Regions from separate parts of the Roseibium sp. RKSG952 genome, predicted to be linked through region 1. Evidence: riboswitches for the same ligand, from Rfam matches in the RefSeq annotation. Region 1 holds a riboswitch; the other holds the start of a gene.
The links. Region 1 has a riboswitch for cobalamin ahead of E1297_RS45425 (aromatic ring-hydroxylating dioxygenase subunit alpha). Riboswitches for the same ligand answer to the same signal wherever they lie in the genome.
Positions count from the first base shown of each region.

Region 2: it holds a riboswitch for cobalamin, as region 1 does, so the genes downstream of both, E1297_RS48280 (DUF1636 family protein) here and E1297_RS45425 (aromatic ring-hydroxylating dioxygenase subunit alpha) in region 1, are expected to answer to the same signal.

Region 1 is NZ_SMMF01000962.1:280,463-298,936, forward strand. Features, by position in the region: partial or broken gene E1297_RS45415 (hypothetical protein) at 1-51, shown strand, start outside; gene E1297_RS45420 (AMP-binding protein) at 44-1,465, shown strand; cobalamin riboswitch at 1,784-1,988, shown strand; gene E1297_RS45425 (aromatic ring-hydroxylating dioxygenase subunit alpha) at 2,070-3,323, shown strand; gene E1297_RS45430 (hybrid-cluster NAD(P)-dependent oxidoreductase) at 3,329-4,411, shown strand; gene E1297_RS45435 (hypothetical protein) at 4,702-4,965, opposite strand; gene E1297_RS45440 (autotransporter domain-containing protein) at 5,470-6,471, opposite strand; gene E1297_RS45445 (hypothetical protein) at 6,785-7,114, opposite strand; gene E1297_RS45450 (peptidase S41) at 7,406-8,581, opposite strand; gene E1297_RS45455 (GntR family transcriptional regulator) at 9,052-9,717, opposite strand; gene E1297_RS45460 (YciI family protein) at 9,760-10,146, opposite strand; gene E1297_RS45465 (fumarylacetoacetate hydrolase family protein) at 10,231-11,115, shown strand; gene E1297_RS45470 (malonic semialdehyde reductase) at 11,112-11,777, shown strand; gene E1297_RS45475 (OsmC family protein) at 11,796-12,251, shown strand; gene E1297_RS45480 (C4-dicarboxylate TRAP transporter substrate-binding protein) at 12,281-13,354, shown strand; gene E1297_RS45485 (TRAP transporter small permease subunit) at 13,385-13,936, shown strand; gene E1297_RS45490 (TRAP transporter large permease) at 13,933-15,237, shown strand; gene E1297_RS45495 (dioxygenase) at 15,248-16,114, shown strand; gene E1297_RS45500 (amidohydrolase family protein) at 16,136-16,942, shown strand; gene E1297_RS45505 (FixH family protein) at 16,939-17,316, shown strand; gene E1297_RS45510 (cytochrome-c peroxidase) at 17,376-18,437, shown strand; gene E1297_RS45515 (IclR family transcriptional regulator) at 18,446-18,474, opposite strand, start outside.
Region 2 is NZ_SMMF01000963.1:430,355-432,904, forward strand. Features, by position in the region: gene E1297_RS48270 (NAD(P)-dependent oxidoreductase) at 1-30, opposite strand, end outside; gene E1297_RS48275 (LysR substrate-binding domain-containing protein) at 147-1,031, shown strand; cobalamin riboswitch at 1,104-1,314, shown strand; gene E1297_RS48280 (DUF1636 family protein) at 1,393-1,773, shown strand; gene cobW (cobalamin biosynthesis protein CobW) at 1,770-2,550, shown strand, end outside.

The sequences.
Region 1 (18,474 bases):
GCAACGGTATTCCGGCGGTACAACCTGTTTGGGCTGCGTCTGGATGGCTAACCTGCTGGACCATTTTGCCATTGCGGTTGATCGACACCCGGACCGGACGGCCATTGTTGAGGGCGACGGTCGCGAGATCACCTTTAGTGCGGTGCAGATACGAGCACAGCAATTGGCCAGTAAGTGGAAGCGCAGGGGAGTTGGCCAAGGCGATCACGTTCTACTGGCGATGCCGGTCAACGCTGATCTTTACGCTAGCCTTGCGGCCTTATGGTCATTGGGCGCAACAGTGGTTTTGCCTGAACCGGCGATGGGACTCGCGGGGTTGCGTCACGCAGCGAGAACGACCCAACCCAAGGCCTTTTGCGCATCAGGTCACTTTGCTTTGCTGAAGTTCGTTGTGCCGGAACTGTTTAAGCTGCGTCTTTTACTACCAGGCAGTGCCCGCAGTGACCCCGGAGTCGCGACTGTTCATGACAGTGACACGGCGCTCATTTCCTTCACCTCCGGCACCACAGGTAAAGCCAAGGCCATACCCCGCAGTCACGCGTTTCTGATGGCGCAACATGATGCCATTGCGCCGCTTCTAAACAGTGATGCAGTTGAACGGGATCTGGTTGCGTTCCCGGTTTTCACCCTGATAAACCTTGCGGCCGGGCGTACGACTATTCTGCCGAATTGGAAAATGAGCAATCTGGATCGACTATCTCCCGAGCAGTTAGCGGGCTGGATATCGAAGCAGCAAGTTACACGGCTTCTGATCCCACCGTCTTTGTGCGAAAAACTTGCGCAGTGTAAAGATACCGGCCAACTGCACACGGTTTTCACCGGCGGCGGCCCGGTGTTTCCTGACCTGGTTGAGAGGCTGCTCTCCAATTCCGGTCTGGACGTGGTCTGCGTCTATGGGTCAACCGAAGCTGAACCGATTGCGCATCTTGATGTGCGTGACATCTCCGAAGTTGACCAACGTGAAATGGCCGCAGGCAAGGGGCTTCTTGTCGGGTTTCCGGTTTCGCAAATCAAACTCCGAATTCGAAACGATGAAGTTCAGGTCACGGGCGATCATGTAAATGATGGCTATCTTGATCCCACGCACTCCAAGGCAAACAAAATCAAAGACGGCACCACGATATGGCATCGAACTGGCGATGTGGGTCACTTGGATGAACGGGGCCGTTTGTGGTTGCTGGGTAGACTGGGGAGCGATGTAAGAACCCCGACTGGTCGCACCTTTCCTTTCGCAATCGAAATTGCAGCCCGGCAATGGCCGGGCGTGACAAACAGTGCGCTTATGAACTTCGAAGAAAGCCCCGCTTTATGCATTGAAGGTGACGCGGGTCAGCTATCAAACTGGAGTAGTCTGGCGCAGGAACTGGGTATTGCCAAAGTGATCCACGTGAGAAAAATACCAATGGACAAACGCCACAATTCCAAAGTTGACCGAGTAAAACTTGCTCACTTGTTGGGTTGTTGATCCTCGGTAGTTTCCCTTCCGTGTTCCGACGGGAAACCGCAGTCGAGCACAGTTTTGTACCTGCCGGCTAGTCGGCAGAAAAGTCCAGCAACTTGCAATAACCAACTGCCAGTAGATCTACCCGCCGCACTGAGAGAAAATCTAAGGCGCAGCTTGGGCTCATTAGAGGCATTTGTCGGAACTGATCGGTCTGGGCCAAACCATTTGAGGATTGGATGTAGGAGAACAATAGAACGTATTGATTTGCGTGCGAGGAATCCGATGTCTGTTTTGCGTCCGCGAATGTCGCAAGTATTTCAGCGGTTAAAAGCGGCTGAAATAACTTGGTATTCGTGAGGTGCCGCTGTTTGATTCTCAGGCAGCGGAGAATTGGGAAGCCGGTGTAAGTCCGGCACTGCCCCCGCAACGGTAAGGAAGGTCAGGTTCGACAATCAACCACTGGGACGAGGATCCCGGGAAGGTGTCGCAACCGGGCGCAAGTCCCTTTCAAGTCCGGAAACCAGCCTCTCAGATATGTCAAACCGCGGGTGGCGGTGGGGGCACGGGTTTCGGACGTGATCCTCGCACGCCTCCGGACGGTTCCTCCTTGTCATCTGCCCAAGCAATGCCGCGGGGCGCGGCAGGAGAGCCAGAAGTGAACAATATCCAAAGCCTGTTGGCGCGTCGAAACCCGGGTTATGCTCTGGAACAGGCGTTTTATACCGATCCCGAGATTTTTCAGACCGACCTTGAAACCATCCATTATCGCGACTGGCTGTTTGCCATTCCCGCGTGTGAGTTGGTGAAATCGGGCGACTACGTTACGTACAATGTAGGCGCCTACCGAGTGATTATTGTGCGCGGCTCCGATAACCAGATACGAGCGTTTCACAACACGTGCCGTCATCGCGGTTCGATCATCTGCAAGGCAGCAAAAGGCAATGCGCCGAAGCTGGTTTGCCCGTATCATCAGTGGACCTACGAACTTGACGGCTCATTGCTATGGGCCCGTGACATGGGGCCGGACTTCGATCCCAAACAGCATGGATTGAAGACAGTTCACTGCCGCGAGCTCGCCGGGTTAGTATATATCTGTTTGGCGGATGACGCCCCGGATTTCGATACGTTCGCTAATATCGCGCGCCCCTATCTTGAGCCGCACGATCTCGGGAATGCCAAGGTCGCCTTTGAAAGCTCAATCATCGAGAACGGCAACTGGAAGCTGGTCTGGGAAAACAACCGCGAGTGCTATCACTGTGGCGGCAACCATCCTGCTCTGTGCCGGACTTTTCCTGACGATCCGGGCGTTACAGGGATCGAAGGTGGTGAGACACCAGCCTACATGCAGACCCATTTCGACCGGTGTCAGGCTGCGGGCATGCCATCGCAGTTCTACCTGAATGAAGACGGTCAATACCGTCTGGCGCGTATGCCGCTGAAAGAAGGCGCTGAGAGCTATACGATGGACGGAAAGTCTGCCGTGCGCCGCTGGTTGGGTCGGTCGCCCTTTGCCGATGCGGGATCGCTTTTGAAGTTCCACTATCCGACCACGTGGAACCACTTCCTTGCCGATCACTCGCTTGTTTTCCGAGTCACTCCGATCAGCCCGACAGAGACTGAGGTCACTACCAAATGGTTGGTCAACAAGGACGCGGTTGAAGGCGTAGACTACGACGTGAAACGTCTGACCGAAGTCTGGGTCGCCACGAATGACGAAGATCGCCAGGTGGTCGAGGATAACCAGCAGGGTATCAACAGCCCGGCCTATGTACCTGGTCCGTATTCACCTATTCAGGAATCCGGCGTGCTGCAGTTCGTGGATTGGTATTGCAGCACGTTGTCGGCTCGCCTGGCGCCGGACACAATGGCGGCGGAGTAAGGCTGATGAAAGATCTGAACACGCTCTCTTCGGCCATCTGGCAGGATGGCGAAATGCTGGAATGCGTCTCTGTCGTGCCCGAGATGCCGAACACCGCCAGTTTTTCATTCCGTGCCCCGTCTGGTGCGCAGTTCGCCTATCACCCAGGTCAGTTCCTGACGCTCGAAATCCCAGCTCCGGGTCAACCCGGAGGTGTCGTGCATCGCACCTATACGATCTCATCATCGCCGTCGCGGCCACGGTCGATAACCATCACTGCCAAAGCGCAAGCCGACAGTATCGGAACGCGCTGGATGCTGGACAACCTTCAACCCGGTATGCGCCTCAAGGCCATTGGGCCTGGGGGTCTGTTTACCAACGCCCAAAGCCAGGCAGGAAAGTACCTGCTTATCTCGGCTGGCTCCGGCATCACCCCGATGATGTCGATGACCACCTGTATGTGGGATGAAGGTCGTGATCTGGATGTCGTTTTCATCAATTGCGCCAAACGTCCGTCCGAGATCATCTTTCGGCAGCGGTTAGAGCAGATGGCCAGCCGTACTGATGGTTTGGATCTGAAATTTGTTGTGGAGGAGCCGGATCGCTACCGTCCGTGGACGGGATATCAGGGTCAATTCAACCAGTTGATGCTGGGTCTGATGGCGCCTGATTACCTTGAGCGCGAGGTCTATTGTTGTGGCCCTGAGCCCTTCATGCAGGCGGTGCGGGAAGCTCTGGCTGGTCTTGGCTTTGATATGGACAACTACCATCAGGAGAGCTTTGGCGCGCCGGTAGAAACTGAGGCGGATCTACCTGAGTTGGATGACGTTGTCCTCGACGATGACAGCAATGCCGAGATCCTGTTCGCGACCTCGGGTGTGACTGCCAAAGTAGCCGAAACCGATACGGTCCTCGCCGCCGCGCGCTCGGTTGGTTTGAACATTCCGTCGGGATGTACTTTCGGCGTGTGCGGAACTTGCAAGGTCAAGAAAACCTCTGGCGAGGTTCACATGGTCCACAATGGCGGAATATCGGAAGACGACATCGAGGCGGGCTATATTCTGGCCTGCTGTTCGAACGCTATAGGCAAGGTTGAAGTCGAGGTTTAGGTGGTTCGTGTCACTATCGAAACCGCAGTATGGCTGACACCAGCTGCGGTTTCGATGTGTTGGCTTCGAGTTTGGACAGGTACCTCATCAGGTAGTGTTCGAACGGCTTAAGGTGATCTCAAGATCTATAAATCCAACAAAACTGTGAGCCGGACAGTCCCTGTATGCCTGCCAAGATGATCGCGAAATGATCTCAGGTATTACCAACATCACCAAGTTATACGAGTTTTGCGCGGATGCTTGTCGATGAAACGCAACTTCAAGCATCCGCCGGAAAGACTTCTGTGTGCTTATGACAAGGCATCAGTGCATGCATCAACGCAATCTTCATCAATCGAGTTTTCTGAGGTCGAACCGTAACCGCGGGCAGGTTTTTTGATGGTTTGGGGGTATTTGGGTTTTGTATCAGCGTGCGTGCGGGTTTGTGAAACTGCTGAGCGAACATCATGTGCATTGCTGCGTTGGCCGTGGTCACGCAACGGGCCAGCCATGCACATTCCAGCACTCAGAATAGCGGCGAACGCAGTGACGGAATTAATCAGTGCCTTTTTCATATTTTGGTCCCTTTCGGTTAAGAGCGTTTGGATCAACACAAATTTTTCACACGGGTTCGATGATTGATCAGTGCCCAGGAATGTTCGGATACAAGTCGAATGAACAGCGATGGTCAGAGCCGAAAGCTTTGTTGGGTCCGCCGCGAGAACACATAAACACAGAACCGGGGACAGAAGCAGACATTTTGTCTGTTTGGTTGTTGTTGGCAGTTGTGCCAGCAACGTCAAATGTTTGCGAAACTGACGAACGAACATCCTGTGCAAGCCCGCGTTGACTGTGGTCGCGCAACGGGCCAGCCATGGACATTCCAGCACTCAGAATAATGGCGAATGCGGTGACGGATGTAATCAGAGTCTTTCTCATTTTCTTGGTCCCTTTTGATTGAGCGTGCTTGATACGCTGTGTGTGAAACCAATCTGGCAATCTGCGGCCCGGATTTATTGCGCTGACACGTCAAGGTTTTGAGAAAAGACATCAAGCTGACGCCTGAACACCATTTCGCTTTAGAACTGGACCTCAAAGCCGATGTTCCAGCCGAAGCTGTAGTCATCCGAGCTGCTCCCCAATCCGCTTTCACCGGTGATCTCAGCATAGAACTGCGAGCGATCCGACAGAGGGACATTGCTGCCTAAGGTCAGGACCGCTGTGTCCTGACCGCGCTCGGTGAATACTGTATTTTGCCCAAATACCACCGAAGTCGTGTTGTCGAACGTATGGTAGAAATCGATTTGACCGTAGAGCATTGAGTTGTTTGCTATGGCACGTTCAGCGCGCAGTCCGACCCGGGCTGTTAATGTGTCGCCTTCCACCAGGGATCCGATCCGACCACCCTCGATCCGATCAGGGACATCGTCCATGTCGATATCGCTGTACATGACCTGCACTTGCGAGATGAGCGTCCATTCGTTCTGCAGCTTGAAGGGCTTACCCACTTCAACAGATATCTCATACCCACTGCCGTCGGCATCCATGGCTGCCCCGCCGTTGGGACGTATCTCGCCGTCGAAATACCCATAGCGAAGCTGCCCTTCGACATAGAACTGACTATCCGCTACCCAAAGCGCGCTAAGCGTTGCATCGTAAGCGTCGGCCGAGATATCGGCGTTGGCAAAGTTGGATCCAACGTCCGATGACAGGCTACCGATGCCAAATTCCAGCCCGCCGAACACCTGTCCGCCTGCGACCTCAGCCAAAGGCAAATTCGCACCATAACGAAGGCTGCCGCTGTTCGTATTCATCTCTCCTGCACCGACATCATAGCTGTCGCGTTCACCATTGGTTTCAACCCAGAACGTTGGTCCTGCGGTCGTCGACAACTCAGGCAGCGCCTGGCCGACGGTGAGGGCTTTGGAACCGTTGCTTTGCGTCGCAGTGCGGAACACCTTGATGCTGTTCTCTGATGGACGAATACCCTGTGCAAACCCGCTTAGGCTGTCGCGTGACGGACCGGCCATAGACATTCCGGCACTCATGACAATGGCGAGTGTCATAGCGGATGTGATCATGACGTTTTTCATCTCTCAGTGCCTTTACGCTAAACCTGTTTGGTAGGCTGTGTGTGCAATCAATCTGGCAATCTGCGGCTCAGATTGATTGCGCTGGCACGTCAGGGCTTTGAGAAATGGCATCAATCTAGCGCCCGCTCGCATTTTTCGCAGTGGGACGGTCGCTGTCGGGTAGATGAGGTTACGCCCCCCTCGAACCAGAATAGGTTGACGTTGACAAGCGCAGCCGAGCCCCGGAGTGAAAGACCGGGGCCCGGAGTTATATAGCGACACGTCGCTTTTTTAGGGCTGATCTGCCTGGATCAACACTCGGCTACCGGTAGTTCATCCAGATCAGCTGATCAGACAGGTCGGAACCCGTCGTCTTGCCAAAAATCCAAGTGTAGTTGCCATTGTCCTCAACCGGAATGACTACAACATAAGGCAGTTCCGAGCTCCAGTTCGCGCCAGACGATGTGGATGATGTAAAGGCTTCATAGTACATATCTGCCTTCTTGTATTTGCTGTTTCTTTTTGCAGCGGTTTTGAGAGCTTCCCCCGTAAAACTGCGTTGGCTGTGGTCACGCAGCGGACCGGCCATGGACATTCCAGCACTCAGAGCAATGGTGAGCGCGACGACGGATGTAATCAGTGTCTTCTTCATTTCTTGGTCCCCTTCAGTTGAGCGTGGTTGATACGCTGTGTGTGAGACCAATCTGGCAATCTGCGGTTCAGATTTATTGCGCTGACACGTCAAGCTTTTGTGGAAAGATATCAAGCTAACGCTGGTTTGCGACGGCTCCTGAAATAGGCTCGACCTCAGTCAAGCCAACACTGAATTTGCAACAGCATCTCGCAAAACTGAACTGATGGAAGCCGATAGAATGCGCACTATTGTGGTTCGTACCCCGCGCAGCATTCGATACACCGACATTATTGTAGATCTTCTCTACACCTAACCATTCATGCCTTTGAGAATTCGTTGGTAGAACGCGCCATGTGCATCCTCAACTGCAGGCCTTGCGACCCATTTCCGGTCCAAATTCAGTTCTCCTGCGGGTACGATTTGTTGCGCGATATCGGCTGGTGTGGTTTCGTCAGACGTTCCGTTCTTCCAGTCGTGAAAGGCTGATGAGTATCGAACGACCGCTCCACTCATCGGCAAATCAAGCAACCCGCCCTCGGCAAAGAACGTCAACCCGTCGCCCATTTCCTCCCCAATGAGTTTGAGCCTGTTTCCCAAACGATGTTTGAGGATGGCGACAAACACGATCGCTGCGGAAAACGTGAATTTATCGACAAGCACAACAATCTGCTTACTTGCGCTTTGCGAGATTGCGTCGATTAAGGGCATCGTTAGAAGAAAATCGCCACCGGTGTTTCCGCGAACGTCAATTAATAGGGTTTTGTCCGAGCAGGCGCGCACGTGATCCGCTGCATCTGAGATGGCTTTAGGCAGCGCGCTTTCGCTCGGATCAAAGAAACTTGGCAATGCTATTGATAACCCGAGATCTTGCCAGTCCTTAAACTCCACAAAGGTTTGGGGCTCCCAGGCAGGATCAGCCTTGCCGTGTTCGTTTCTTGGGTAGAGCATCGATCCAGGGACAGTATTTCCATTTTCCACTTTCAGGTTGGTAATCTGCCCATTTTCGCCCTGCACACGATACTCGGTCGTGCCGCTGTTTGACGAAAAACCCAAACGTGTCAGAGCGTAGGGCCAAGCCAGAAGTATCGGTCCGATAACCCGTTTCCTTTGGCACGTTCCCGCCAAAAATTTCTCTGCAATGGCTTCGATTTGGCTCAAAGTTGCACCATTGACTGCGATCAGTTTTCCTCGCGGTGCAGTTATCCCTGGTGGCGCCCCAATAACTTGAACTGAACGCCCCACACTCACGAACCGCAGCGGTAGCACCGAGATCGCATCATTCGGGATCAGCCGTGTGTGTCCATTTTGGGGAAGCGCCAATAGGCGCATCGCGGACATCAGAAAAGCTTCGATAGAGCCCTCCGAAGCGTATCGCCGGGTTTCGCTAATGCAGTTGTCTATCACGGCCCTTTCGATCTGCCGAAAGCTGAGATCGGTTGGCAGGGCAGTTTCTAATATTAGGTCCAGGTCTTCCGTGAGCGACATGTTTCAAGGTGCGCATAGCCGCTCGTCAATGTCCATATTGGCATCGAAATCGACGTTCTCTGCATGCAGGAGTATTGTCGGCTATCTGACGGGGTGAAACGATGGATCATTTGATCTGCAGATTAGGGATGCACTCAATCAAAGAGCGCTTCACATTACACCCCTTCAGAGATTTTTTGCAGTTCGTTGCAACGTCGACATACACCCAATGGACGTCAAACTGCCAATGAAGGCATCTACGGGCGTTGAGTAATCAAATAGCTAAAAAATCTAGTTTCACCGGGTCGCTCAAGGTCTGGTATCCACCAAGAACCGTGGAAGCGAGCAGGAAGCCCGATACTTCACCTTCGGCCGCACATAGCTCTTCGCAAAGCTCTTCAATTGGTCGTTTGTCGTCTAGTCCAGGCCTGTGGCTAGGGCGGTCAAACAATTGGTTCAACAGATCGCTCAGAAACCAACTTCGTCGCACATTAAGAATTCATCTGACTACTCAGATACTCACCTGTTCTACGATAGTGATCGATCAAGTGCTGAGTTGCGCTATCTGCGTCGTGATTTAATGCCGCGTCCAGGATTTGCTGGTGTTCGGCGGCGATGTCTCGCTTTTTGTAGCTCGAACCGCCGGCCGCCAGATAGCGGTAGCGAATGTTCAGGTCGTAAAGCTGCGAACAATACCTTAGCAGTAGCGGCAGTTTTGAATTGGCTAACAAGGCCATATGAAAGGCCTTGTGGGCATCTTCAAAATCGTGCGCCTCGTTCTGGCCAGCTTTTTTCATATGGTGGTGACGCAGGACAAGCCGATCTTCCCAGGCCGCATCCGCATTGGCGATGGAGGCGCGAAGCGCAGTTTCCTCAAGGTTGCATCGCAACAGCAGGATTTCTTCGAAGTTACACTTGCTGACTGGCGCTGCCCGAAATCCGCGCTGATCAATCCGCTCGACCAACATGTCCGAAGTCAAAAGGCTAAGTGCTTCGCGAACCGGGCTTGCGCCGGTATCCAGTAACCCGCGAAGCTGCTCGATCTTGAGCTTTTGTCCAGGAGGTAGCTCGCCGGTCAGGATCATCTCGCGCAGCCTACGATACGCACCATGAGTGGCTGATGTTTCTTTGCCCTCTGTATCAAGCATGGGATCCATATCCGGCTGTTCCTTTTAACCAGCGCAAACTCTTGGGTGCTCTTAGCTGAGGGCACTCGTTCCAGTCGATAGGCCAATTGAAACGTTCAGCGAGCCTTCGTTGATCATCCAACGTCGAAGTACAAAGCTGCGCGCTCCGCTTTTGTGCATGGGGTCGTCCTCGGCCAGCTTTCGGGCGGCTTCAAGATTGTCGGCGCGATAGATGATCAAGCCCATGCCTTGCATATGTTCCCCGGTTTCATCCGACATAGGTCCGGCAAAAGCCAGCTGCCCCGAACGCTCAAGCCGCGCCTGATACGCTAAGTGATCTGGAAGCGAAGCCTTTACATCTTCCGGGGTTTTGGCCGGTGTGCTGTGTGCAACGTAAAGCTCCAAAGCAAGTGCGCCACGGTTTTTTGCTTCTGATTTATAGTCTGACCAGGCGACCATCGGCACTCTCCAAAAATATCGATATTATTTGACATAATGCAAAATAGTCGGCAAAAATCAAGCGAACTGAGATGGATGGTGAAAATGAAATACCTGGTGGGAGAGACTTCGGAAGGCACAGCGGTTTTTGCTGTAAACGGCGAAAACGCAGTGAATCTAACGGCTTTGGACCCTGCTGTCGGTTCGGATTTGATGGGTTTGATAGCCAAGCCCGAACTGGCCGACTCACTTGCCAGCAAAATTGACGCCGCAGACACTGTGCCCGTGTCTTCCATCACTCCGGCATTGCCCGTTGCCGCTCCTGGAACGATCATTTGCATGGGGTTGAACTACACGGACCACATCAAGGAAGGCGGGTATGACATCCCGGAATATCCGACGCTGTTCATGCGCGGGAAGAACTCGATCATGGCGGCAGGGCAACCTATGGTGCGGCCTGCCTGTTCCGAGAAGCTCGACTACGAAGCCGAACTTATGCTGATCGTTGGAAAACGCGGCCGCCGTATCTCGGAAGAGGCTGCGTTGGACTATGTTTTTGGCTACACCGTGTTCAATGACGGGTCACTGCGAGATTATCAGCGCAAAACCGTTCAATGGACGCCCGGCAAAAACTTTGATGACACAGGTGCGATCGGTCCATTCACTGTAACGCCAGACGAACTGCCCGAAGGAGCGTCAGGTCTGAAGATCGAAAGCCGTGTGGGCGATGAAATCCTTCAAAGCTCGAACACTGCCAACATGATATGGGGCGTTCGTCAGGTCCTAGCGACGATTTCAGAGTACACCACTCTTGAGCCCGGAGACCTTATTGCTCTGGGAACACCGCCTGGTGTCGGGCACGCCAAAAAGCCCAATCCCCGTTGGTTGAAGCCCGGCGAAACCGTTGAGGTCGAGATTGAAGGCATTGGAATTTGCGCCAGCCCAATCATTGACGAAAAAGACGCCAAGTCCAAGGTGGCCGCAGCATGAGCGCACCAACCGGAGCAGAGCTGGAGGCACTTCGCGCCAAGGCGCAGCAAGATCACCGCGATCTGCGCGAGCGCATTCCACGCTTGTCGGATGACGCGATCGCCTTGATCCTGCGCGAATCCAGATCGCACTACGCGTGGACCAACAAGCCTGTTTCTGACGACATACTTGAAGAGATCTACGACATCACGATCAACGGCGCGACCAGCATGAATACGTTGCCCGCACGCTTCGTTTTCGTGAAAAGTCCTGAAGGGAAAGAGCGGCTTGCAAAGTCTTTAAAGCCGAAGAATGTACCAAAGATGATGGATGCTCCGGTCACGGCGATCATTGCCTATGACATGGACTTCTGGAAGGAATTGCCTTTTCTTTTCCCGCACGAAGACCGACGGCCATTATTTGAAGGCAATCCCGAATATGTAGCCGATACAGCGTTTCGCAATGGAACACTTCAGGGCGCTTACTTCATGATCGCCGCCCGAGCGGTCGGGTTGGATGTCGGTGCGATGTCAGGCTTTTCGAACAAAATTGTCGACGAGGAATTCTTTGCAGGAACGACGCTCAAGTCGAACTTCTTGTGCAATCTGGGTTACGCAGATGAAACAGGATTGTTTCACAAGCTGCCGCGCTTCCCATTCGAAAAGGTTTGCTCTTATGCATGAGGAGGTGACGCTGTGGCTATGAAAGTAAAACCTGTCGTGACGTACCGCACGACAGCTCAGTGCCCGACTCATGCGCGGACTGAGATACCAATTCGCGATCTTGATGTTGTTGTCGATGAACCCGTCGAACGCGGCGGGACAAATCTTGGTCCGTCTCCGACCGAAACCGCAATGGCAGCCCTGATCGCCTGTACGAATGTCATCGGGCACAAGAACGCACATCGGTTGGGAGTTGACCTCGGCAGTGTGACAATCGACGCGAAATGCAGGTTGGACCGGCGTGGTGTGCTGATGGAAGAGGAGATCGATGTTCCGTTTCCGGAAATCGAACTCACCGTGAATTGTGAGACGCACGCCAGTCAGGAGGAGCTGACACGCGTGGGCGAGGAGACAGCTAAATATTGCGCCATCGCAAAACTGTTTGAAGCGGCAGGCACGGACCTGACCGTCAACTGGGTCAAAGCTAAAAAATAAAAAAGATCCAACTTTCTGGGAGGAGAGAAATGAAAAACTGGACCAAACGCAGCCTAGCGGGCGCTGCTCTGGCAGGCGTCATGGCGATGCCCCTCGCGGCAGAAGAGACCATCTCTGCCGTCGTAATTGATGGCTATCCCGACCGCGCGTTGTGGGTGAAAGAATTCACCAACTTCTTCATTCCAGAAGTAGACAAACGGCTGGGTGATTCCGGCAACTATAAGATGAACTGGCAAGAGAACTACGGCGGTTCAATCGTTAAGCCGAAAGGCGTTCTGGAAGGGATTCAGCTTGGCCTTGGCGACATTGGTATCGTCACAACCATCTTCCATTCCTCGAAACTGCCCAGTCAGGGCATTTCGGGTTCGACACCCTTCGTGGCGTCGGATTCCCGCGCTGTGGCCAAGGCTGTGGATGAAATTGCACGCGAGTATCCTGCGATGCAGAATGAGTTTGCGGCTCAGAACCAAGTCTATCTGGCGACTGGCGTTGTTCTCGACACGTATCAGATTTTCTGCACAGAGCCGGTCTCTTCGGTTACCGATCTTGAAGGTCGTAAGATCGCCGGTGCAGGTCTTAACTTGCGTTACCTTGAAGGTATAAAGGATGCGGCAGGCGTGCGCGGAGGCCTGACCGATTTTTATAATATGCTTCAAACCGGCCTCGTCGATTGCGGCATGCTTTGGCCCGAAGCTGCAAAGACGTTCAAGATCGCGGAAGTGGCCCCATACATGCTCAAGGCTGATCTGGGGGCCGTGAATTCCAAGACCATCACCGTCAATGCCGACTACTGGGCAGGCCTGCCGGACGAAGTCAAAGACGTGTTGAAGGCCGTCGCCATTGATTACCGGGACCACGTCGCAGGTATCGCAATGGACCGGGCTGCTGCTTCGCGGGACGCATACGTTGAAGCGGGTGGAACCATCGTCGAAGTTTCAGACGAAGACCGTGCCGCCTGGGCAAACGCCATGCCGAATGTCGCACAGGAATGGGCTGCGACGCTGAACGACAACGGTGAGCAGGGAACAGAAATGCTGGCTGCCTATCTCGGTAAGCTTCAAGATGCCGGTTTCACCGGTGTGCGTGACTGGACGGCTGAATAACCGGCCGGCGATCCACGAAAGGGGCCATTTATGCTGAAGACCGCAGTTGCTGGCTTGTCGCGGGTCGCCAATTCGCTCGCAATCGCCGCCAACGCATTGGGAACACTTGTCGTCCTTGCATTGGTGGTCATTCTGAACATTGACGTGATTGCGCGCGGTCTTTTTTCGGCTCCGCTGCGCGGAACATATGAGATGGTGCAATTCTCGGTCGTGATGATCGTCTTTCTGCAATTGGCAGACGTTGTAAGAGTGGATCGGTTGACACGCTCGGACGGGTTTCTGAACTTGCTGCACCATCGACGCCCCGGTCTGACCGCGAATCTGAGGCGGATTATCAACGCGATTTCGGCCATCTTCATGGGCCTAATTGCCTATGTGACCTTCCCGGAATTCCTGCATATGTGGGAAACGCAGGACTACTTCGGAGTTCCGGGTCTTTTCACACTGCCATGGTGGCCGGTCAAACTGGTCATCGCGTGCGGTACTGCGCTTGCCTGCGTGATCTTCCTGCTCAAGGTCGTCACGGCGCAGGACCGCCCGCAACTTATTCGCACCCCAGAGCATGACGAGGCCGCAGAATGACGCCGATTGAGATTGGCCTGATCTCGGTCGTTGCCATCGTCTTTCTGATTTACGCGGGCGTCTACATTCCGATTGCTTTAGGCGTGGTCTCCTTCGTGTCGATCTGGCTGATGCGGGACAACTTCACGCTTGCGCTCAACCTGCTGAAGGTTGCGGTGGGCGACAGCGCGATGGAATACAGTTTCGCGACAATCCCTCTGTTTACCTTTATGGGGCTCATCGTTTCAAAAGCGGGACTAGGCAGGGATATTTACGAGGTCATGACCATGCGATTTCGCAAGGTCAAAGGCGGTATCGGAATGGCGACCGTCGGAGCAAATGCCGTGTTTGCGGCCGTTACCGGGTCGTCCATTGCGTCCGCATCCGTGTTCACCAAGGTCTCGGTCCCGCAGATGATGGCGCAGGCATATAATCCACGTTTTGCGGTTGGGGTTGTGGCCGGGTCGTCGGTTTTGGGGATGATTATTCCACCCTCGGCGATGCTGATCATCTATTCCTTTGTCGCCGAACAGTCCGTAGGGGACATGTTTCTGGCGGGAGTAATACCCGGTATCATGCTGGCGATAGCTTATGTGGGCGCGATCTGGTTGATGGGCCGCTTCACACCTGCATTTGTGGGCGGCCGGGTCGTCGACGACACCGAATGGATGTCCGGACGCGAGATCGCATCCAAGACCTTGCCCACATTGTTCATTATCACGGTAGTGCTCGGTGGCATTTACACAGGATGGCTAACCGCTGTCGAGGCGGGTGCCGCCGGGGCACTGGTTGCGCTCGTGATCGCAGTCGTACGCAAGTCCATGACACCAAGAGCGTTCTGGGACGCGTTGCTGGAAACCGGTCACATTACAGCCGCGATCTTGTTCCTGATTACAGCAGCTTCAATTTACAGCCGCATGCTGGGACTGGCCGGGCTGCCCAATCAGTTGCAGGACCTGCTTGCAGGGAACTCGGCGTCCTTCTGGTCGATAATGTTGCTTTACGTTTTGTTGATGCTTTTTCTAGGGACTTTGCTGGATACTGCATCGATCATCCTGATCGTCGTCCCGTTGTTCTTGCCCATGGCCGAAGCCCTGGACATGTCGCTGATCTGGTTCGGGATCATCACCGTGGTCGGCGCCGAAATCGGACTTTTGACCCCGCCGCTAGGTATATCCTGTTTCGTCATCAAATCGACGATCAACGATGACCGAATATCGCTCAAGGATGTGTTCATGGGCGCACTTCCCTTTGCGTTCGTGATGCTGATCGTCCTGTTTATTCTGATCGAGTTCCCGATCCTCAGCCTTGCCCTGATTTAAGGAGGCCAAGATGCGCTCTGTCACCAAAGACAATATCACTGACGTGTTCATGGGTTATCTTTCCAAAGACACCGATCCACGGACACGTGAAATCATGGGCTCCCTGGTCAAACACCTCCACGACTTCGCGCGGGAAACCAACCTAACGCATGACGAGTGGCGCTCCGGGATTGCGCTTCTGGAGGGATGTGCCGCCGTGGAATCCGAGGACAGGCATGAGTTCGTGTTGGCCTCGGACGTGTTGGGCCTGTCCTCATTGGTGGACATGCTACATTCCAGTCCGGAAGCAACAAGTTCATCTGTGCTTGGTCCTTTTCACGTGTCCGGCGCGCCCGCGCTGCCAGTCGGTGGGGATATGAAGCGCCACTATGGTGGGCCGGTGTTGCTCGCCGAAGGCGTAATCCGAGACGCTGAAGGCAATCCCATTGCCGGAGCAGAGCTCGACATCTGGCAAACTGCGCCAAATGGAATGTATGCAAGTCAGGATGAAGAGCAGGACACATACTCTTTTCACGGCTTAATGACGGTTGGCGCCGACGGGCGTTACGCGTTCACGACCGTGAAGCCGGTGGAGTACACGGTGCCGTCCGACGGGCCAGTTGGCGACATACTGCGCGCTTGCGGCCGCCATCCTTGGAGGCCCTCACACCTCCATTTTATCGTCAAGGCTCCGGGGTACCGATCTCTGGTGACCGAAATTTTCCCGGATGATGACCCCTATCTGGATCAGGATACGGTGTTTGGTGTTCGGGACGATCTGGTGATGACCTATGTTGAACGGCCAGTTTCAGAATTTCCGGATGGCATGGAACTTTCCGGTAAGATCACCGAGCCTTTCTTGCACGTGAATTTTGACGTGAGGCTTGCCAGAGGTTGAACGATATTGAGGAGGCTTGAGGTGCTGAAACATATCTTCATTTTAGGTGCCGTGCTGTTTTGCAGTACTGCTATCGCAGAAGAGCGCCCGATCTTTGACGCGCATATTCATTACAGCCACGATGCCGTCAAACTGGTTCCTCCTGAACAGGTGGCCAAAATCCTTCGGGATGCGGGAGTTCGTAAAGCCCTGGTCTCCAGCTCGGATGACAATGGCACTCAACTATTGTTGGCCGCAGCACCAGATATCGTTGTTCCGGCACTGCGCCCTTACCGTCGCCGCGGTGAGATCAACACCTGGATGCACGATGAAACTGTAATCGACTATTTGGAAGCAAATCTGTCCAAGAACGAATACCAAGCCATCGGTGAATTCCACGCCTATGGAGACGACATCGAAACGCCGGTTATCCAACGCATGATCGCACTTGCAAAGGAGAAGAACCTAATCCTGCACCACCACGGTGATCGCGAGGCCGTCGACTTGATTTTCGAAACCTGGCCAGAGGCGCGGGTTTTGTGGGCCCATTCTGGCTTTGACGACCCAGCTAGTGTTGTCGATGCTCTAGATACCTATCCTAGGCTTTGGGCCGATCTGGCATTTCGTTCGGACATGGTCTCACGAGGCAGTATCGACCCGAATTGGAAAGCTGCGTTCGAAGCCCATCCTGATCGGTTCATGGTCGGAACAGATACGTTCGCACCGGAACGTTGGTATTACGTAGGCCCTCATGCTGATTTTTCGCGCGAATGGCTGGATTTGCTTCCGGACCAGATCGCGGACAACATTGCGTATGCCAATGCGGAACGTATGCTGGCATCAGAATGATCCGCTGGGTTGCCTTGTTTCTAATATCTTCCGGCATGGCTGTTGCTTGTGAAGCGACAGGGCAGCGATTGAGTTCCGAAGTTCTAGACGCACCCGAAGTGCATATGGTCGTGGATGAAGTCCCTTTGGCCCAACCATTTTCCATTCTGATTTCAGTCTGCGATGAAATTGCCATCGACACGCTTCGTGTCGATGCAACCATGCCTGCTCACCAACACGGGATGAACTACGTCCCTAAGGTCACAGAGTTAGGCGACGGGTTGTTCCGTGTCGATGACATGTTGTTTCACATGCCGGGTTTATGGGAGCTGCAAGTTGATGTTGGCTTCGGTGGGGAACCGGTATCGTACACGTCCGAAGTTGAGTTGAAATGAAGGTGTTGCTGACAGCTGCGCTAATAGTCCTGACGGGTTCAGTGCACGCAGAAGTCCTGTTGACTGAAGACGAAATTCAACAAACGCTGTCCTTCGGGCCATGGCCACCATCCGTCTCCTCGGATCCAAGCAACAGGGTTTCAAACGATGTCAGAGCGATCGCGCTCGGAGAGGCATTGTTCAATGATCCGGTGTTGTCCGTCGACGGAGCATTTGCCTGCGCGAGCTGTCACGATCCTGGGCAGGCATTTACCACGTCCGAGGCCCGGGCGCTTGGTCGTGTCCTGTTAGATCGGAATACTCCATCACTGAGAAATCTGGCCGGTCTCCGCTGGTATGGATGGGGCGGCAAGAGCGACAACCTTTGGGCAGCCAGTTTGCATCCGATCATCCAAGAACAAGAGATGGCGCACAGTAAAGAGAGTTTAAAATCGGCCATTTTTGAGAGTGCCTATATTGATGATTTTGAAGCTATTTTCGGTGGCATCCAGAACCAAGAACCAGAACTTGTGCTGGTCAATACTGCCAAAACCATATCGGCCTATCTGGAGACATTAACTACCGACCGGACACAGTTTGACGACTTTCGTGATGCCCTGGAACAACGTGATCTGGCGGCAGCGTCGAACTATCCCGAAGCCGCCCAGCGAGGTTTACAGCTCTTTCTAGGGCGCGGGAATTGTGTGTTTTGCCACAACGGTCCGAGATTTTCTAACAACGAGTTCCACGACGCCGGCGTGCCCTATTTTTTGAACGAAACCGAAGTCGACGAAGGGCGATTCCGTGGGCTGAATTTTTTACTATCCAGCCCGTACACCTTGGACGGCGTATGGAACGATGATCCAGATAAGCAAGGCGCTTGGGCGGTTCGCAGCGTGCGCAGAAGCCATTCTGATTTTGGAACCTTTCGTACGCCCAGCCTGCGTGGAGTGGCCGAAACCGCGCCTTACATGCATGACGGCAGTCTGGTCGATTTGGATGCCGTCATCAGGCACTACAGCGAGATCGATACGGAAAGGTTGCACGCCGATGGTGAAGCCGTACTTGCCGAACTCAATTTGTCTGAGCAGGAGATTGCAGACTTAGTTGCATTTCTTGGAACACTGTCGAGCTCGCCTTAGCACCAGTCTTATTGAAATGTTTGATGTATATTGGCGG
Region 2 (2,550 bases), on a different contig from region 1:
ATTCCCCAGACCGATAAATCCAACCTTCATTGCGAATCCTCCCTATGGGCTATGCCCGAACCGTTTTCACGCGGAGTATCCTCCTTGATAACCTGCAAATGAAACGAATAATAATCGAGCTTATGGGCAAAAATTTTTGGTGATAAATGGATCGTCTACCAAACCCCTCTTGGCTGCGTAGTTTCGAAGCTGCCGCTCGGCATCTGAATTTCACTGCAACCGCGCAAGAGCTGGGTCTGACACAAACCGCAGTATCCCTGCATATCCGTTCATTGGAAGCCGAGTTGGGCCAACCTCTTTTCACTCGGCAGGCAAGACGACTGGAATTGACCGAGCTTGGCCAATCCTATGCTTTGACCGTTCGGCGCGCTCTGTCTGACATAACCCTTTCGACCAACAGTTTGTTTGGCCCAGCGTCTCAGCAGACGCTGACCATTCGCGCGGCAATTTCAACCATGACTTATTGGCTGGCTGCCGAACTACCTGAATTCGCCAGCCAACATCCCGACATCCCTGTGCGATTGGTGACTCACATCTGGAATGACACCATGGGTTCCAGCGATGTGGATATCGATATTCGTCTGGGCTATGGCGACTGGCCGGGGCTCAGGGCAGAGAAACTTTCGGATGAATTCCTTGTTCCGGTTTGCAGATCCGGCACCACAGCGCCAAGCAAGGCAGAGTTCCGTGAAAGTCCTCTGATCCATATCCTTGGGTATGAAGACAACTGGGCGCGATACTTTGAAGCGCATGGCATTCACCAGCCCGAACTTCAGTCGCAATATTCGGCAGATACCACGGTCACCGCGTTGCAACTTGTGATGGCGGGAGCAGGCTACGCCACAATCCTTGAACGCTTTGCCCGGAATGCGATTGCGCAGGGTGCGCCCCTGCAGATCGCCGGACCACCGATTCCCTTTGCTCAGTCCCATTACCTGATCCGCTCAGACGGCGCGACCCGCCCGACGGCCTCTGCCCGCCTCTTTGAGACCTGGTTGCAAGAACGGATCAAAGCGGATGCCGCTGACTGACCACTGCAAGTCGCTTTTCCATCTCGGTGATCTGAGAGCGCCTCCATTCGCTTGACAACGCCCCTTTGCTTGCCGCATGTCCCTTTCGTTGGTGTCTGTGCAAGCAGATGAAAAGGGAATGCATCAGCGGTATGGAATGCCGTCAAATGCAGCCGCCCCCGCGACCGTGACCGGAGAAGGTGCCCAAAGCCACTGGCCTGCAGGCCGGGAAGGCAGGACACCTGCCAGAGGATACCTCTGACATCCGCAAGCCGGGAGACCTGCCAACGCCCGAAGACCAGACCGGACGGGGTGTTCCGGTGTCGGGCCAAGGCCCGCGCATACCCCGTCCCCCGAAAACCGTGAAGGGGGGATGAGAGACGTGACCGAGACGACACCAGTTGAACTGCTGGTCTGCACCACCTGTCGGCGTGGCCTTCCTATCGAGGAAGATGACCAGCGCCCCGGCACATTATTGCATAAAGCGCTGACCGAGGCCGAGCTGCCAGATGGCATTGATCTTAAGGCCGTTGAATGCCTTTCGAACTGCGATCAGGGGTGTTCGATCGTACTGCGTGGCGGACCATCCCGCTGGACCTTTGTGTATGAGAACCTCAACGAAACCGACCACGTCGAGACCATCGTCGAAGGCGTCACCAAATATCTCGCCACCGAAGACGGCCTTGTGAAATGGCGCGAGCGCCCTGAACATTTCCGCAAAAACTGTGCGGCCCGCATTCCCCCGATTGGAGCCCTGAAATGAGCAACCTCGAAAAACTTCCCGTTACTGTAATCACCGGCTTTCTGGGCTCGGGCAAAACCACACTGGTCAAGCACCTGATGCAGAACCCGCAGGGCAAACGTCTGGCCGTTGTTGTCAATGAATTCGGTGACGTTGGCGTCGATGGCGACATCCTGAAATCCTGCGCCATTCCCGATTGCCCGGCGGAAAACATCATGGAACTGGCAAATGGCTGCATCTGCTGCACCGTGGCCGATGATTTCATCCCAACTATCGAAGCGCTGATGGCGCTGGAACCGCGTCCCGATCACATCCTGATTGAAACCTCCGGACTCGCGCTGCCCAAGCCGCTGCTGAAGGCATTCGACTGGCCGGATATCCGTTCCAAGATCACCGTTGACGGCGTGATCGCTCTGGCCGATGCCGAGGCCGTGGCCGCCGGTCGCTTTGCTCCGAATGTCGAAGCCGTGGATGCACAGCGCTTGGCTGACGACTCGATCGACCATGAAACGCCCCTGTCCGAGGTGTTTGAGGACCAGATCTCCTGCGCCGATATCATCCTGCTGACCAAGCCCGATCTGGCCGGTCCCGAGGGTGTTGCCAAGGCCAAAGAGATCATCGCAGCCGAGGCCCCTCGCCCGCTGCCTGTGGTAGAAGTCGCCGAAGGCGCAGTAGACGTACGCGTTGTTCTGGGCCTCGAAGCCGCTGCCGAGGATGACATGGACGCCCGCCCAAGCCATCACGACGGACACCACGATCACGAGCATGACGATTTCGAAAGCATCATTGTTGAGTTGC